DNA from 4 places in the Bradyrhizobium septentrionale genome. Region 1 is predicted to be linked to each of the others. Evidence: predicted binding sites of a transcription regulator. Region 1 holds the regulator's gene; each other region holds the start of a gene.
What was found. The regulator PhoB, encoded in region 1, activates phosphate uptake and scavenging genes when phosphate is short. The targets are predictions, from matches to a motif close to TGTCATNNANCTGTCAT.
Positions count from the first base shown of each region.

Region 1 (3,602 bases):
TGGAACGAGGTCAAGGACAAGCTGAACGCTTCCGGCCTGTCGCTCTCCGGAGGCCAGCAGCAGCGGCTGTGCATCGCGCGCACCGTGGCGGTGCGTCCCGAGGTGATCCTGTTCGACGAGCCGTGCTCGGCGCTCGACCCGATCTCGACCGCCAAGGTCGAGGAGCTGATCCAGGAGCTCTCCGAGGACTACACGATCGCGATCGTCACCCACAACATGCAGCAGGCGGCGCGCGTCTCCGACAAGACCGCCTTCATGTATCTCGGCGAGCTGATCGAGTTCGACGACACCAACAAGATCTTCACCTCGCCGAGCGATCGACGCACCCAGGACTACATCACCGGCCGGTTCGGCTAGCGCATGATCCGGAAAAGTGGGCACCGGTTTTCCGATTGGATCATGCGAAACTGAGGACACGAAATCATGATCCCCGGGATCATGATTGAGGGAGACAAGCGATGGCTTCTGAACATACCGCCAAGGCATTCGACAGCGACCTGCAGGAGTTGACCCGCCTGGTCGCCGAGATGGGCGGCCTCGTCGAGCGCATGATCACCGAGTCGGTCGACGCGCTGATCCGGCGCGACGTCGCGCTCGGCAAGCGCGTGGTCGCCGCCGACATCGAGATCGACAATCTGCAGCGCGTCATCGAAGAGCGCGCGGTGCTGACGATCGCCCGCCGCCAGCCGATGGCGATCGACCTGCGCGAGATCGTCAGCGCGATGCGGGTCGCCACCGACCTCGAGCGGATCGGTGACCTCGCCAAGAACATGGGCAAGCGCGTCGCGGCGCTGGAGAGCGATTTCCAGCCGCTGAAGCTGATCCGCGGCCTCGAGCACATGACCGACCTCGTGCTGTCGCAGGTCAAGTCGGTGCTTGACGCCTATGCCGCGCACGATCTGCCGGCGGCGATGAACGTCTGGAAGGGCGACGAGGAGGTCGATGCGATCTGCACCTCGCTGTTCCGCGAGCTCTTGACCTACATGATGGAAGATCCGCGCAACATCTCGTTCTGCATCCATCTGATGTTCTGCGCCAAGAACATCGAGCGGATCGGCGACCACGCCACCAATATCGCTGAGACCGTGTTCTATATGATCGAGGGCCAGCAGATCACCGACAAGCGTCCGAAGGGCGATATGACCAATTTCGCCACCACGGTGCCGGGTAACTAGGGCATGATCCGCATCGGCGGAACCGGATTGTCGTCGCGACAAACCGTTTCCACGGGGAATATGCTCAGGGGTTGAGTGTTTCGGTTTGCGTTTGGGCAACGGATCACCACAGAGAAAGAACTTAGACCGATGAGCGCACGCATTCTGGTAGTCGAAGACGAGGAAGCGCTGACGACACTGTTGCGCTACAACCTCGATGCGGAAGGCTACGATGTCGAAACGGTGGGACGCGGCGACGACGCCGACACCAGGCTGAAGGAGCGCATCCCCGACCTCGTTGTGCTCGACTGGATGCTGCCGGGCCTGTCCGGCATCGAGCTGTGCCGCCGCCTGCGGGCGCGGCCGGAGACCAAGCAGCTTCCGATCATCATGCTGACCGCGCGCGGCGAGGAGAGTGAGCGCGTGCGCGGGCTTGCCACCGGCGCCGACGACTACATCGTCAAGCCGTTCTCGGTGCCCGAGCTGCTGGCGCGGGTGAAGGGCCTGCTGCGCCGTGCGAGCCCGGAGCGGCTTGCCACCGTGCTGACCTATGGCGACATCGAGCTCGACCGCGAGAAGCGCCGCGTGGCGCGCTCGGGCCGCCCGATCGATCTCGGGCCGACCGAATATCGCCTGCTCGAATTCTTCCTCGAACATCCCGGCCGGGTGTTCAGCCGCGAGCAGCTGCTCGACAGCGTCTGGGGCCGCGACATCTATATCGATGAGCGCACCGTCGACGTGCATATCGGCCGCCTGCGCAAGCTGCTCAATCCGGGCCGCGAGCAGGATCCGATCCGCACCGTGCGCGGCGCCGGCTACGCGCTCGACGACCGCTTCGCGAAGGCCGAGCCGCAGCCGTAGCCGCGGAGCCGCAAATAAACTACAGCGTCGTCCCGGCGAAAGCCGGGACCCATAACCACGAATCTTGATTGTTGGAACGCGCTGGGGGCCGCAGCCCGGCCTGACCACCTGCGCCGGTGGTTATGATGGGTCCCGGCCTGCGGCGGGACGACACCGGTGATGCAGACGTAGATGGGGTAACGGGCCGGCCGCCCGCTCGCTACGGCGCGCTTTGGAAGCGCGCTCGCGAGCGGCCTGTTGGTTGGAAGGCGGTCGTCCCTCAAACTGATGGTGTCAACGGAGTCGGGCAAGCCCGCTCCAAGCATCATTAAGGGACGACCATGTACCACTATGCAGGAATCGACGTGTCTTTGGAATGCTCGAGCGTCTGCCTTGTCGATGGGACGGGTAAGATTTTGCGCGAGGCGAAGGTTGCGAGCGAGCCGGAGGCCTTGATCGGCTGGTTCCGGTCGCTGGGGTTGGTGCTGGAACGGATCGGGCTGGAGGCTGGTCCGCTGTCGCAATGGCTCTACGCAGCGATGCGGGATGCGGGCCTGGCAGTCGAACTGTTGGAGACGCGGCACGTCCGCGATGCCTTCAAGGCGATGCCGGTGAAGTCGGACCGCAACGATGCCCGCGGGATCGCGCAACTGATGCGGCTGGGCTGGTTCCGGCCGGTGCACTGCAAGTCGATCGAAGCGCAGGAGACGCGGGCGGTTCTGACGGCACGCAAGCTGCTGCAGTCGAAGCTGCGCGACATCGAGAACAGCCTGCGCGGCGTGCTCCGCGGCTTCGGTCTGAAGGTCGGCCCGACCACCGAGCGCACGTTCGCCGAACGCATCCGGGAGCTCGTAGCGGGCCATCCTGGACTTGAGGTGGTGGCCCAGGCACTGCTCGAAGCCCACGCCGTGCTGCGGCGCGAGTTCAATGGCCTGGATAAGCACACCCAAAGGCTCGCCAGGTCGCACCCGCAGGCGAAGCTCTTGATGACGACACCGTCCGTCGGCCCGATCGTGGCGCTCACCTATGCCTCGGCGATCGACGACCCGAAGCGCTTCCGGTCATCGAAGGCGACGGGAGCGCATTTTGGCCTCACCCCGAAGAAGTACCAATCGGGCGAAACCGACTATACCGGCCGCATCAGCAAGATCGGCGATGCCTCCGTGCGCGAGGCGCTCTATCAGGCGGCTCATGTCATGCTGACCAAGCCGGTCAGGAACTGCTCGGCGCTGAAGGGCTGGGCGATGCGGATCGCCCGGCGCGCAGGCATGCGCAAGGCCAAGGTGGCGCTTGCACGCAAGCTCGCCGTGATCCTGCATCGCATGCTCGCCGACGCCAAACCGTTCAACCCGATGGCCAAGGCCTCGGCAACCTAAGCAAGGAGCAGCAATCGGTTCCGGGCGGGCCACGACACCAGGCTCTCCCTGAGCGAGGTCCCTTCGCCGGGACGATGGATCCGGTCAGGCCGCCATCCGGGAAGTGGCTCACAACCACGCTTCCGTAGATTGGCCGGCCGGCTCCTCAATGCACCCCATCAGGCGACGGCCACCGCGCCGATCCCGTACAGAAGCAAGTGCCCGGCGACTGGATCACGCAAAAAGGGATTGA
Region 1 covers NZ_CP088285.1:2,088,745-2,092,346, reverse strand. Annotated here, with positions in the region: gene pstB (phosphate ABC transporter ATP-binding protein PstB) at 1-357, shown strand, start outside; gene phoU (phosphate signaling complex protein PhoU) at 459-1,175, shown strand; gene phoB (phosphate regulon transcriptional regulator PhoB) at 1,305-2,015, shown strand; gene HAP48_RS11825 (IS110 family RNA-guided transposase) at 2,336-3,370, shown strand.

Region 2 (3,602 bases), 540 kb from region 1:
TGTGCAGAACCCGCCCTATTTCGAAGGCATGAAGAAGCAGCCGGACCCGGTCAACGACGTGGTCGACGCGCGGATCCTGGCGATGTTCGGCGACAAGATCACCACCGACCACATCTCGCCGGCCGGTTCGATCAAGCTGACCTCGCCCGCCGGCAAGTTCCTCAGCGAGCACCAGGTGCGCCCCGCCGACTTCAACCAGTACGGCACGCGGCGCGGCAACCACGAAGTGATGATGCGCGGCACCTTCGCCAACATCCGCATCAAGAACTTCATGCTGAAGGGCGCTGACGGCAATATTCCGGAAGGCGGTCTGACCAAGCACTGGCCCGACGGCGAGCAGATGTCGATCTACGACGCGGCGATGAAGTACCAGCAGGAGGAAGTGCCGCTGGTGGTGTTCGCCGGCGCCGAATACGGCAACGGCTCGTCGCGCGACTGGGCCGCCAAGGGCACGCGCCTGCTCGGCGTGCGCGCGGTGATCTGCCAGAGCTTCGAGCGTATCCATCGCTCCAACCTGGTCGGCATGGGCGTGCTTCCGCTCACCTTCCAGGACGGCACGTCGTGGTCCTCGCTCGGCCTGAAGGGCGACGAGAAGGTCACGATCCGCGGGCTGCAGGGCGACCTGAAGCCGCGCCAGACCCTGACCGCCGAGATCGTCTCCGGCGACGGCGGCAAGCGGGACGTCCCGCTGCTCTGCCGCATCGATACGCTGGACGAGCTCGATTACTACCGCAACGGCGGCATCCTGCACTATGTGCTGCGCAAACTCGCGGCCTAGGCCCTTTGTTTGAGCATGATCTCCGCGCAAACGCTTGCGTTGTCGCGGGGGAAACCGGTTCACACTTTTCCGGATCATGCTCTAACGCGGATTTGTGATCGGTGCCTCACCGCTTAGTGAGTGGCGACTAAAAAGAAGGCGGCCTATGACAGGGCCGCTTTCTCGCGTTTTGGGGCACGCAAGTTCAGGGACAAACTTCATGCTCCGTACAATTACGGATGGAAATCATCACGACTGGTTCGCAGTATGACAGCGATGATGGCCTATAACTCGATCTCGCGATGGTCCAGCGCTCTTGGTATTTGCGCGATCGTTGCTGTCATCCGCCCCGCTCACGCCGATCCGCGTGCTGTCGTCGAACTCTTCACCTCGCAGGGGTGTTCGTCCTGTCCGCCCGCGGACAAGATCATCGGTGATCTCGCCAAGGACCCCAACGTCATCGCGCTGAGCATGCCGATCGACTATTGGGACTATCTCGGCTGGAAGGACACGCTGGCCGATTCCCGTTTCAGCGCGCGCCAGAAGGCCTATTCGCACATGCGCGGCGATCGCGACGTCTACACGCCGCAGGCCGTGATCAACGGCTCCGCGCATGTGATCGGCAGCGATCGGGCGAGCATCGAGAGCGCCATCAAGGATACCGAGAAGAGCGGCAGCGTGATGTCGGTGCCGGTGACGCTGACGCTGACCGGCAAGCAGATCAACGTTTCGGTGGCCGCGTCGAAGTCGCCCGCAGTGTCGCGCGGCGAAGTCTGGATCTGCTCGATCTCGAAGTCGGTGCCGATCTCGATCGCGCGCGGCGAGAACCGCGGCCAGGAGATCACCTACCACAACGTGGTGCGCAATCTCCTCAAGGTCGGTGACTGGAACGGTTCGTCCGGGAGTTGGACCGTGCCGCTGGAGAACATCACGCGCGATGGCGTCGATGCCGCGGCGGTGTACGTCCAGGACGGCAATCGCGACAAGCCGGGCCCGATGCTCGGCGCCGCCTTCACCTCGCTTCGCTAGCACCTTGCGGCGCCACCTTCCGTCGGTCGCGCCATTGGGCGGCACGCAGTTTGTCGTGCAGCCCACGCGGGAGGCGACCGACATGCATCCAGAGATATACTGAAACGAACGCGGTGAGCCTCTGGGCGCGTCTCGATCGCGCGTGCCTTGAGCAGGCTCCCAAAAACAAAAAGGACCAACTTTCGTTGGCCCAGTGTTGGGATTAACTCCCCTGCGAACAGGCCCGATCCCGACGGCCCCGGGGGGCTGGGGGCTGAGGAATCCGGAACCGAAAGGACCGGGCCAACGCAGGATTTTCTTTTCGCAGGGCAGCGGGGCGGGCGATGGGCGGAAGTGGGGCAGCAATATGATTCCGCTAACGTTCCCGTGACTCTCTGGTTTTCCGGATAATCTGCCGCGCCAGACCGTGGTTAAGACCCGGTTGCATCGCGAATGGCCCCTTGCAGGCCCCCTCGCTTAGCGCAATCATGTCAGCGTTGTGACGATCCCGAAAAGGGGGGACCGGCTTTCGGACCATGATCGTCACTGGGATGACAGGAGGCGCTCGATGAGTCTGATCTCGGAGGACACTGATCCGAGCGGGAGCCGCGCCGCGGCGCGCCCCGCCGCCGCGATCCCGCAGCCCAACCGCGTGACCTTCAATCGACTAGAGCTCAACCGCATTCTCAATCTCTACGGCCGCATGGTCGCCGACGGCGAGTGGCGCGACTATGCGATCGACTTCCTGAAGGACCGTGCCGTGTTCTCGGTGTTTCGGCGCGCGTCCGAAATGCCGATCTACCGGATCGAGAAGGATCCCCGGCTTGCGCGCAAGCAGGGCATGTACAGCGTGATTTCGGCGACGGGCCTGATCCTGCGTCGCGGCCATGAACTCGAACGCGTGCTGTTCGTGATCGACCGCAAGCTGTCGGTGGTGTAGCCCCACCTCCCCTTGAAAAGGGGAGGTTGTTTTGCTCGTCAGAGCAAAGCGGGTGGGGATTTGCTCTCTCCGCACACACAGCGTCGCCCGTGGCTGACCCCCATCCCGACCTTCCCCCTTTCAGGGGAAGATAGATTATCTCGGATGTCGCTTCGCTCATTCGGGCTGCGGATTGTCGGCTAGTCCGCCGGCACGGTCGCGCCGCCTTCGCCGAGCGCGCGCTGCATCATCACGGTATCGAGCCAGCGGCCGAATTTCAGGCCGACACCCGGGTGTGTCCCGATCATCTCAAAACCGCAGCGGCGGTGCAGTCCGATCGAACCGGCATTGGCCGAATCCCCGATCACCGCGATCATCTGCCGGAAGCCGCGGGCGTCGCATTCGGCGATCAGGCGCTCCATCAGCTTGAGGCCGACGCCGCGGCGATGGAGCGCAGGATCCAGATAGACCGAGTTCTCGACCGTGAAGCGATAGGCCGGCCGCGGCCGGTAGGGGCCGGCATAGGCATAGCCGGCGACGCGGCCGTCGAGCTCTGCCGTGAAATAGGGGAAGCCGCCATCGATCAGCGCCCTGTAGCGGCGGGTCATCTCGGCGAGGTCGGGCGGAATCAGCTCGAAGGTCGCGGTCCCAAAGCGAACCGCCTGCTCATAGATCGCGGTGATCGAGGGCAGATCCGCCTCGGCGGTCGGCCTGATTTCCGGATTGGACATGGTGGCGACAGTATTTTTGCCACGCCCAAAAGAAAAGCCCCGGCCGCTAGGGCCGGGGCTTCGGTCGATCCCTTCGCTCGAGGCGCTTAGTCGCGCTGGCCGAGCAGCTGCAACAGCAGCGTGAACAGGTTGATGAAGTTCAGGTAGAGCGACAGCGCACCAGTGATTGCCGCACGCTCTGCCATCA
Region 2 covers NZ_CP088285.1:2,631,256-2,634,857, reverse strand. Annotated here, with positions in the region: gene acnA (aconitate hydratase AcnA) at 1-778, shown strand, start outside; gene HAP48_RS14230 (DUF1223 domain-containing protein) at 1,025-1,786, shown strand; gene HAP48_RS14225 (DUF2794 domain-containing protein) at 2,334-2,705, shown strand; gene HAP48_RS14220 (GNAT family N-acetyltransferase) at 2,885-3,415, opposite strand; gene HAP48_RS14215 (Bax inhibitor-1/YccA family protein) at 3,502-3,602, opposite strand, start outside.
Region 2: HAP48_RS14225 (DUF2794 domain-containing protein) is a predicted target of PhoB. The motif match lies at 2,306-2,322, and genes of this name have one in related genera.

Region 3 (3,602 bases), 4.7 Mb from region 1:
CGCTGAAGACGTTGCCGATTGGAACCGCCTATGCCGTCTGGACTGGGATCGGCGCGGTCGGCACCGCGGCGCTCGGTATCATCCTGCTCGGCGAACCCGCGACCGCGATGCGGCTTGCCAGCATCGCCCTGATCGTGTCCGGCATCGTCGGACTGAAACTGGTCGGGTAGGTTCTGTCTTGGCCACGTTTTCTTAGCGCGAACCGGCTTCCACTTCGCTCGAAAACGCTATGGTCACTTCAATACCTGCACCACCCAATAGGTCGCGGCCGCGACCGCGGCCGACGCCGGGATCGTGATCACCCAGGCATAGACGATCGAGCTCGCCACATTCCAGCGCACGGCGGACAGCCGCCGTGCCGCACCGACGCCGACAATGGCGCCGGTGATGGTGTGGGTGGTCGATACGGGAACCCCGAGATAGGTCGCGATGAACAGGGTCGCTGCGCCGCCGGTCTCGGCGCAAAAGCCCTGCATCGGCGTCAGCTTGGTGATCCGCAGCCCCATGGTGCGCACGATCCGCCAGCCGCCCATCAGGGTGCCCAGCGCCATCGCGCTCTGGCAGGACAGCACGACCCAGAACGGAATTTCGAAGGTGTCGCCAAGATGGCCCTGCGAGTAGAGCAGCACGGCGATGATGCCCATGGTCTTCTGCGCGTCGTTGCCGCCATGGCCGAGCGAATAGAGCGACGCCGAGGCGAATTGCAGGATGCGGAAAGCGCGATCGACCGCGAACGGCGTCGAGCGCACCGAGAGCCAGGACACGATCGCAACCAGCACCAGCGCCAGCAGGAAGCCGACCAGCGGCGACAGCACGATCGCGAGCAAGGTCTTGGTGAGCCCGCTCCACACCGCCGCGGAAATGCCCGCCTTCGCCATGCCGGCGCCGACCAGGCCGCCGATCAGCGCGTGCGAGCTCGACGAGGGAATGCCCAGCGCCCAGGTGATCACGTTCCAGACGATCGCGCCGACCAGCGCGGCGAAGATCACGGTCGCGTCCACCACCGACGGCTCGATGATTCCGGTGCCGATGGTGTTGGCGACATGCAGTCCGAACACCAGGAAGGCGACGAAGTTGAAGAACGCCGCCCAGAACACCGCATATTGCGGCCGCAGCACGCGGGTCGAGACGATGGTCGCGATCGAGTTCGCGGCATCGTGTAGGCCGTTCAGGAAGTCGAACAGCAGCGCGACCGCGATCAGGATGGTGAGAACCGGAAGACCCAGCGTGGCGTCCACGTGATGGCCCCGCTCTACTGTGCTTCTTTGAGCATGATCTCCGCGCAAACGCGTTCCGCGTTTGTCGCGCCGGAAAACCGCATCACACTTTTCCGGATCATGCTCATACTTGCTCGATCACGATCGAATTGATCTCGTTGGCGACGTCGTCGAAGCGGTCGGCCACTTTCTCGAGGTGATCGTAGATCTCCGCGCCGACGATGAAGTCCATCGCGTTGGCGTTGCGGTGCTTCAGGAACAATTCCTTGAGCCCGATATCCTGGAGATCGTCGACCCGGCCCTCGAGCTTGGTCAGTTCTTCGGTGATCTGGGTCAGCATCGAGACGTTCTGGCCGATCGCCTGCAACAAGGGCAGCGCGCGGACCACCAGATTGGCGCATTCGACGATCAGGCCGCCCATCTCGCGCATCGGCGGCTCGAACTCACGCACCTCGAACAGCATGACCGCCTTCGCGGTCGCCTGCATCTGGTCGACCGCGTCGTCCATCGCGGTGATTAGGTTCTTGATGTCGCCGCGGTCGAACGGGGTAATGAAGGTGCGGCGAACCGCGGTCAGGACCTCACGGGTGACACTATCGGCGTCGTTCTCGAACTGATTGACACGCTGGCAGAAGACCGGGGTCTCCTCCCCGCCCTTCAGCATGTCCTGCAGCGCCAATGAGCACTGCACGGAGGTATGGGCGTGGCGGGCGAACAGGTCGAAAAACCGCTCTTCCCTGGGCAGGAAGGCGCGAAACCAGCGCAGCATGTCTCAGTTCCATCGTTCCGGGACAGCCCTTTTAGCGACTGTCACAAAACTGTCATAGAGCATCTGGCAGGAAAACCACCGATCGACCGCCCGAACGGGCGGTCGTCCACCGCTATTCAGCCGGAAATCGCAGGCCGCGCCCTGCCCTACAGCGACCGCCTGAGCATATGGGCCAGCTCGCCGACCAGGCCGCGCCGGAACAGCAGCACGCAGGCGACGAAGATCACGCCCTGGATCACCGTCACCCACTGGCCGAAGCCGGCGAGATATTGCTGCATGGCGATGATCACGAATGCGCCGACCACCGGTCCGAAGATGGTGCCGAGACCGCCGACCAGCGTCATCAGCACGATTTCACCGGACATCGACCAGTGCACGTCGGTAAGCGAGGCGTTCTGCGCCACGAACACCTTCAGCGAGCCGGCGAAGCCCGCCAGCGTGCCCGACAGGATGTAGGCGAGCATCTTGTACTGGTCGGTCTTGTAGCCGAGCGAGATCGCGCGCGGTTCGTTCTCGCGGATCGCCTTCAAGACCTCGCCGAACGGCGAGTTGATGGTCCGGTAGATCAGCAGGAAGCCGGCGAGGAAGCCGACCAGCACGACGTAATAAAGCACCAGCGGCTTCGAGAGATCGAAGATCCCGAACAGCCGCCCCTGCGGGATGCCCTGGATGCCGTCTTCACCATGGGTGAACGGCGCCTGCAGATAGATGAAGTAGAGCAGCTGCGACAGCGCCAGTGTGATCATCGAGAAATAGATGCCCTGGCGGCGGATCGAGATGAAGCCGGTGACGAGGCCGAGCAAAGCCGCGGCGGCGGTGCCGACCACGATGCCGAGTTCGGGCGGCAGTCCCCACACCTTCAGCGCATGCGCGGTCACGTAGCCGGCAGTGCCGAGGAACATCGCGTGGCCGAACGACAGCAGGCCGCCATAGCCGATCAGGAGGTTGAAGGCGCAGGCGAGCAGCGCAAAGCACAGCGCCTGCATCACGAAGAAGGGATAGATCCCCGTGAACGGCACCACTGCCAGCAGCGCCGCCATCACGGCGAATACGATCATCTCGTCGCGCATCGCGCGCGGCGTCACCGGAAGTGTATCGTCGGTCAATGCTGACATATCAGGCCGCCCGTCCCGTCAGTCCCGTTGGCTTCACCAGCAACACCACCACCATCAGGACAAACACCACGGTGTTGGAGGCCTCGGGATAAAAATACTTGGTCAGTCCCTCGATCACGCCGAGCGCGAAGCCGGTGATGATCGAGCCCATGATCGAGCCCATGCCGCCGATCACGACCACCGCGAACACCACGATGATGAGATCGGCCCCCATCAGCGGGCGGACCTGGTTGATCGGCGCCGACAACACGCCGGCGAGCGCGGCAAGGCCTACGCCGAGCCCGTAGGTCAGCGTGATCATGCGCGGCACGTTGATGCCGAAGGCGCGCACCAGCGTCGGGTTCTCGGTCGCGGCGCGCAGATAGGCGCCAAGCTGCGTCTTCTCGATCAGGAACCAGGTGGCAAGGCACACCACCAGCGAGAAGATGACGACCCAGCCGCGATAGATCGGCAGGAACATGAAGCCGAGATTGACGCCGCCCTTGAGCTGATCCGGGATCG
Region 3 covers NZ_CP088285.1:7,154,681-7,158,282, reverse strand. Annotated here, with positions in the region: gene sugE (quaternary ammonium compound efflux SMR transporter SugE) at 1-170, shown strand, start outside; gene HAP48_RS35760 (inorganic phosphate transporter) at 234-1,238, opposite strand; gene HAP48_RS35755 (DUF47 domain-containing protein) at 1,342-1,986, opposite strand; gene HAP48_RS35750 (branched-chain amino acid ABC transporter permease) at 2,133-3,101, opposite strand; gene HAP48_RS35745 (branched-chain amino acid ABC transporter permease) at 3,103-3,602, opposite strand, start outside.
Region 3: HAP48_RS35755 (DUF47 domain-containing protein) is a predicted target of PhoB. The motif match lies at 2,026-2,042, and genes of this name have one in related genera.

Region 4 (3,602 bases), 910 kb from region 1:
TGCCTTGGTGATCGGCAGATAGCCCGAGGCCTTGTGGATCCAGATCTGGCGGTCGGTGTCCGAGAGGAAGGTCAGGAACTTGGCCACGCCCTTGTATTCCTCGGCCGACTTGCCGCCCATGACCCAGAGCGAGGCGCCGCCGATGATCGAGTTCTGCGGCGCGCCCTTGACGTCGGGATAGTACGGCATCGGCGCCGCGGTGAAGTTGAACTTGGCCTGCGCCTTGACGTTGCCGAAGAAGGCCGACGAGGTCAGGTAGATCGGGCACTCGCCCGAGGTGAAGCGGCCTTCGCCGGTGTTGGTGCGGCCGGCGTAGTCGTAGGTCTTGTCCTTCTGCAGCTCGACCAGATTCTCGAGGTGCTTGACCTGCAGCGGGCCGTTGAATTCGAGCACGGTGTCGAAGCCGTCGAGGCCGTTGGCCTTGCTGGCGAGCGGCACGTTGTGCCAGGCCGAGAGCTGCTCGAGATTGACCCAGGTGACCCAGGAGCCGGAGAAGCCGCAGGTGGCGTAGCCGGCCGCCTTCAGCTTCTTGGCGTCGTCGAACACTTGCGGCCAGGTCTTCGGGATCTCGGCGATGTTGGCCTTCTTCAGCGCGTCCAGATTGACCCACATCACGGTCGACGACGAGTTGAAGGGGAATGACAGCATCTCGCCTTTGGAGGTCGAGTAGTAGCCGGTGATCGCGGGCAGGTAGACGCTCGGGTCGAACTTCTCGCCGGCATCGGCCATCAGCTTGTAGACCGGTTTGACGGCGCCGGTGGCGGCCATCATCGTCGCGGTGCCGACCTCGAACACCTGCATGATATGCGGCGCGTTGCCGGCGCGGAAGGCGGCGATGCCGGCGTTCATGGTGTCGGCGTAGCCGCCCTTGTAGGTCGGAATGACCTTGTAATCGGATTGCGCGACGTTGAAGTCGTTGGCCAGCTTGACGATGACGTCGTTGTTGGCGCCGGTCATCGCGTGCCACCACTGAATCTCGGTCACCGCAAATGCAGGCGACGCGAATGCAAGCGCGGCAGCGGCTGCCGCAGCAGCGCCGAGTCGTCGAAAGATCATCAAAACCCCTCCCGGTTGGAACGCCATCTTTCGTTGCGCGCGTTAACAGCGCCGGATGACGTTCAAATGACCGTATAAACGAAAGTCATGGTAGGGGGGAAGCCGAAGCAAAGGGAAGCGGTAAAAAAGGCGGAGATTGCGGTCGCGTCCGTGCGGGGCAACGCCGGACGCGACGTTGCATCGCAGAGCAGGCGTGAGGATCAACGTTTGCGCTGGGGACCGCAGACCACGCCCTTTTCAACTAGGCCGCTGATCTCGTCCTTGGAGTAGCCGAACTCGCCGAGCACCTCCGCGGCGTGCTGGCTGAACTTCGGCGGCGTGCGGCGCAGGCTCGGCCTGGTGCGCTCGAGGCGGATCGGCGAGGCGACGCCCTTGTACCAATCCTTCTCGATGACGTCGCCGCGATGGATCGTGTGCGGGTTGGTCAGCGCCTGGTCGATCTTCTGCACCGGGCCTGCCGGCAGGCCGGCCGCGAGCAGCCGGTTGCACAGCGGCTCGGCCTCGTGCTGGCTGAACACCGCGGCAAGCTCGAGGCGCAGCGCATCGCGGTTGGCGATGCGGTCCTTGTTGCGGGCAAAGCGCGGATCGGTGCCGAGCTCGGGCTTGCCGATTTCCTTGGCGAGCTTGCGGAAGGTGCCGTCATTGCCGACGCCGATGAAGATGTTGTCGGTCCTGGTCGGGAAGATCGCGTAGGGCACGAGGTTGGGATGCTCGTTACCGGTGAGCGACGGCGGCTTGCCATGCATGAAATAGTTCGCGGTGTGCGGATGCATGATCGCGAGCCCGGTCTCGTACAGCGTGGTCTCGATGAACTGGCCGAGCCCCGAGCGCTGCCGCTCCGACAGCGCCATCAGGATGCCGATCGCCGCATAGAGCCCGGTGGTGATGTCGACCAGCGGCACGCCGATGCGCATCGGGCCGCTCTCCGGCGAGCCGGTGGCCGCGATCATGCCGGTCATCGCCTGGATGATCGCGTCATAGCCGGGATTGCCGCCGCGCGGGCCGTCGGCGCCGAAGCCGGAGATCCGGCAATGCACGAGGCGCGGAAACTTCGCGCGCAGCACGTCGTTGCCGATGCCCCATTTGTCGAGCGTGCCGGGCTTGAAATTCTCGATCAGCACGTCGGCGGTCTCGAGCATCTTCATCAGCACCACGCGTCCGCCCTCGGAGGCGAGGTCGAGGCCGATCGAGCGCTTGTTGCGGTTGATGCCGACGAAATAGGCCGCGTCTTCCTCGTGGAAGGGCGGGCCCCAGTCGCGCACCTCGTCGCCGGCGGGCGGCTCGACCTTGATCACGTCGGCGCCGTGGTCGGCGAGGATCTGGGTGCAATACGGGCCGCCGAGCACGCGCGTCAGATCGATCACGCGCAGTCCGGTCATCGCGCCCGTCACCGCTGGGGTATTCATGGAAGCAACCTTCACTCAGTTGGGACTCAAAAACGAGGTCCCAGAGCCTTTAAAGGGCAGCAATGCTCCCGTCCGCGCAGGCCCATGCAGTGGGCTGCGCCTGCGTTCGCCAAGCGAACTGGCATTCGAAATGCAATGCCCTCAAATGAAAAAGTCCGCTCAAATGCAATGGTCCGCCACGCTGATGTGGCGGACCATTGGGCGGAAGGCGAATTAGACGACGCTCAGCTTGACGTCGACATTGCCGCGGGTCGCGTTGGAATAGGGGCACACCTGGTGGGCCTTTTCGACCAGCGCTTCGGCCTCATCGCGGGGAAGGCCGGGCAGTGAGACGGCGAGCTCGACGGCGAGGCCGAAGCCGCCTGCCGAGCGCGGGCCGATACCGACCGTCGAGGTCACCGAGGCATCGGCGGGAACCTTCGGGCCGCCCTGGGAGGCGACGAACTTCATGGCACCGATGAAGCAGGCGGCATAGCCGGCCGCGAACAGCTGCTCCGGATTGTTGCCGGCGCCGCCGCCGCCACCGAGCTCCTTCGGGGTGGTGAGCTTGACGTCGAGCGCGCCGTCGAGCGTTGCCGCATGGCCGTCGCGGCCGCCGGTTGCCTTGGCGCTGGTCTTGTAGAGCACGTTCACAGACATGGTGGTCTCCCTTGGGTTTGGACTTCGGTGGACTTGAGTTCGTGTTCGACGCGGTCTATGTTGCACGCAATTAGATTGCGCGCAATATAAAATCTGCGGCCTCACATTTAATTGTTCGCAATTGAATCCCGGCTCCAGTGAGCCCAGAATGACCCGGAAACGAGATGGATTCGATGGGAATCATGGTCAGGAAACCTACGGCGGCGGATCAGGCGCTGCGGCTCGACAACCAGATCTGCTTTGCGGTCTATTCGACGGCGCACGCCTTCAACCGCGTCTACAAGCCGCTGCTCGACCGGCTCGGGCTGACCTATCCGCAGTATCTCGTGATGCTGGCGCTGTGGGAGCGTGACGACGTGCCGGTGAAGCACCTCGGCGAGCGCCTGTTCCTGGATTCCGGCACGCTGACGCCGCTGCTCAAACGGTTGGAGGCCGCCGAACTGATCAAGCGGACCCGCAGCACCGAGGACGAGCGCCAGGTCCTGATCGCGCTGACGCCGC
Region 4 covers NZ_CP088285.1:2,997,446-3,001,047, forward strand. Annotated here, with positions in the region: gene ugpB (sn-glycerol-3-phosphate ABC transporter substrate-binding protein UgpB) at 1-1,056, opposite strand, end outside; gene HAP48_RS16010 (CaiB/BaiF CoA transferase family protein) at 1,257-2,462, opposite strand; gene HAP48_RS16015 (organic hydroperoxide resistance protein) at 2,676-3,101, opposite strand; gene HAP48_RS16020 (MarR family winged helix-turn-helix transcriptional regulator) at 3,284-3,602, shown strand, end outside.
Region 4: ugpB (sn-glycerol-3-phosphate ABC transporter substrate-binding protein UgpB) is a predicted target of PhoB. The motif match lies at 1,112-1,128, and genes of this name have one in related genera.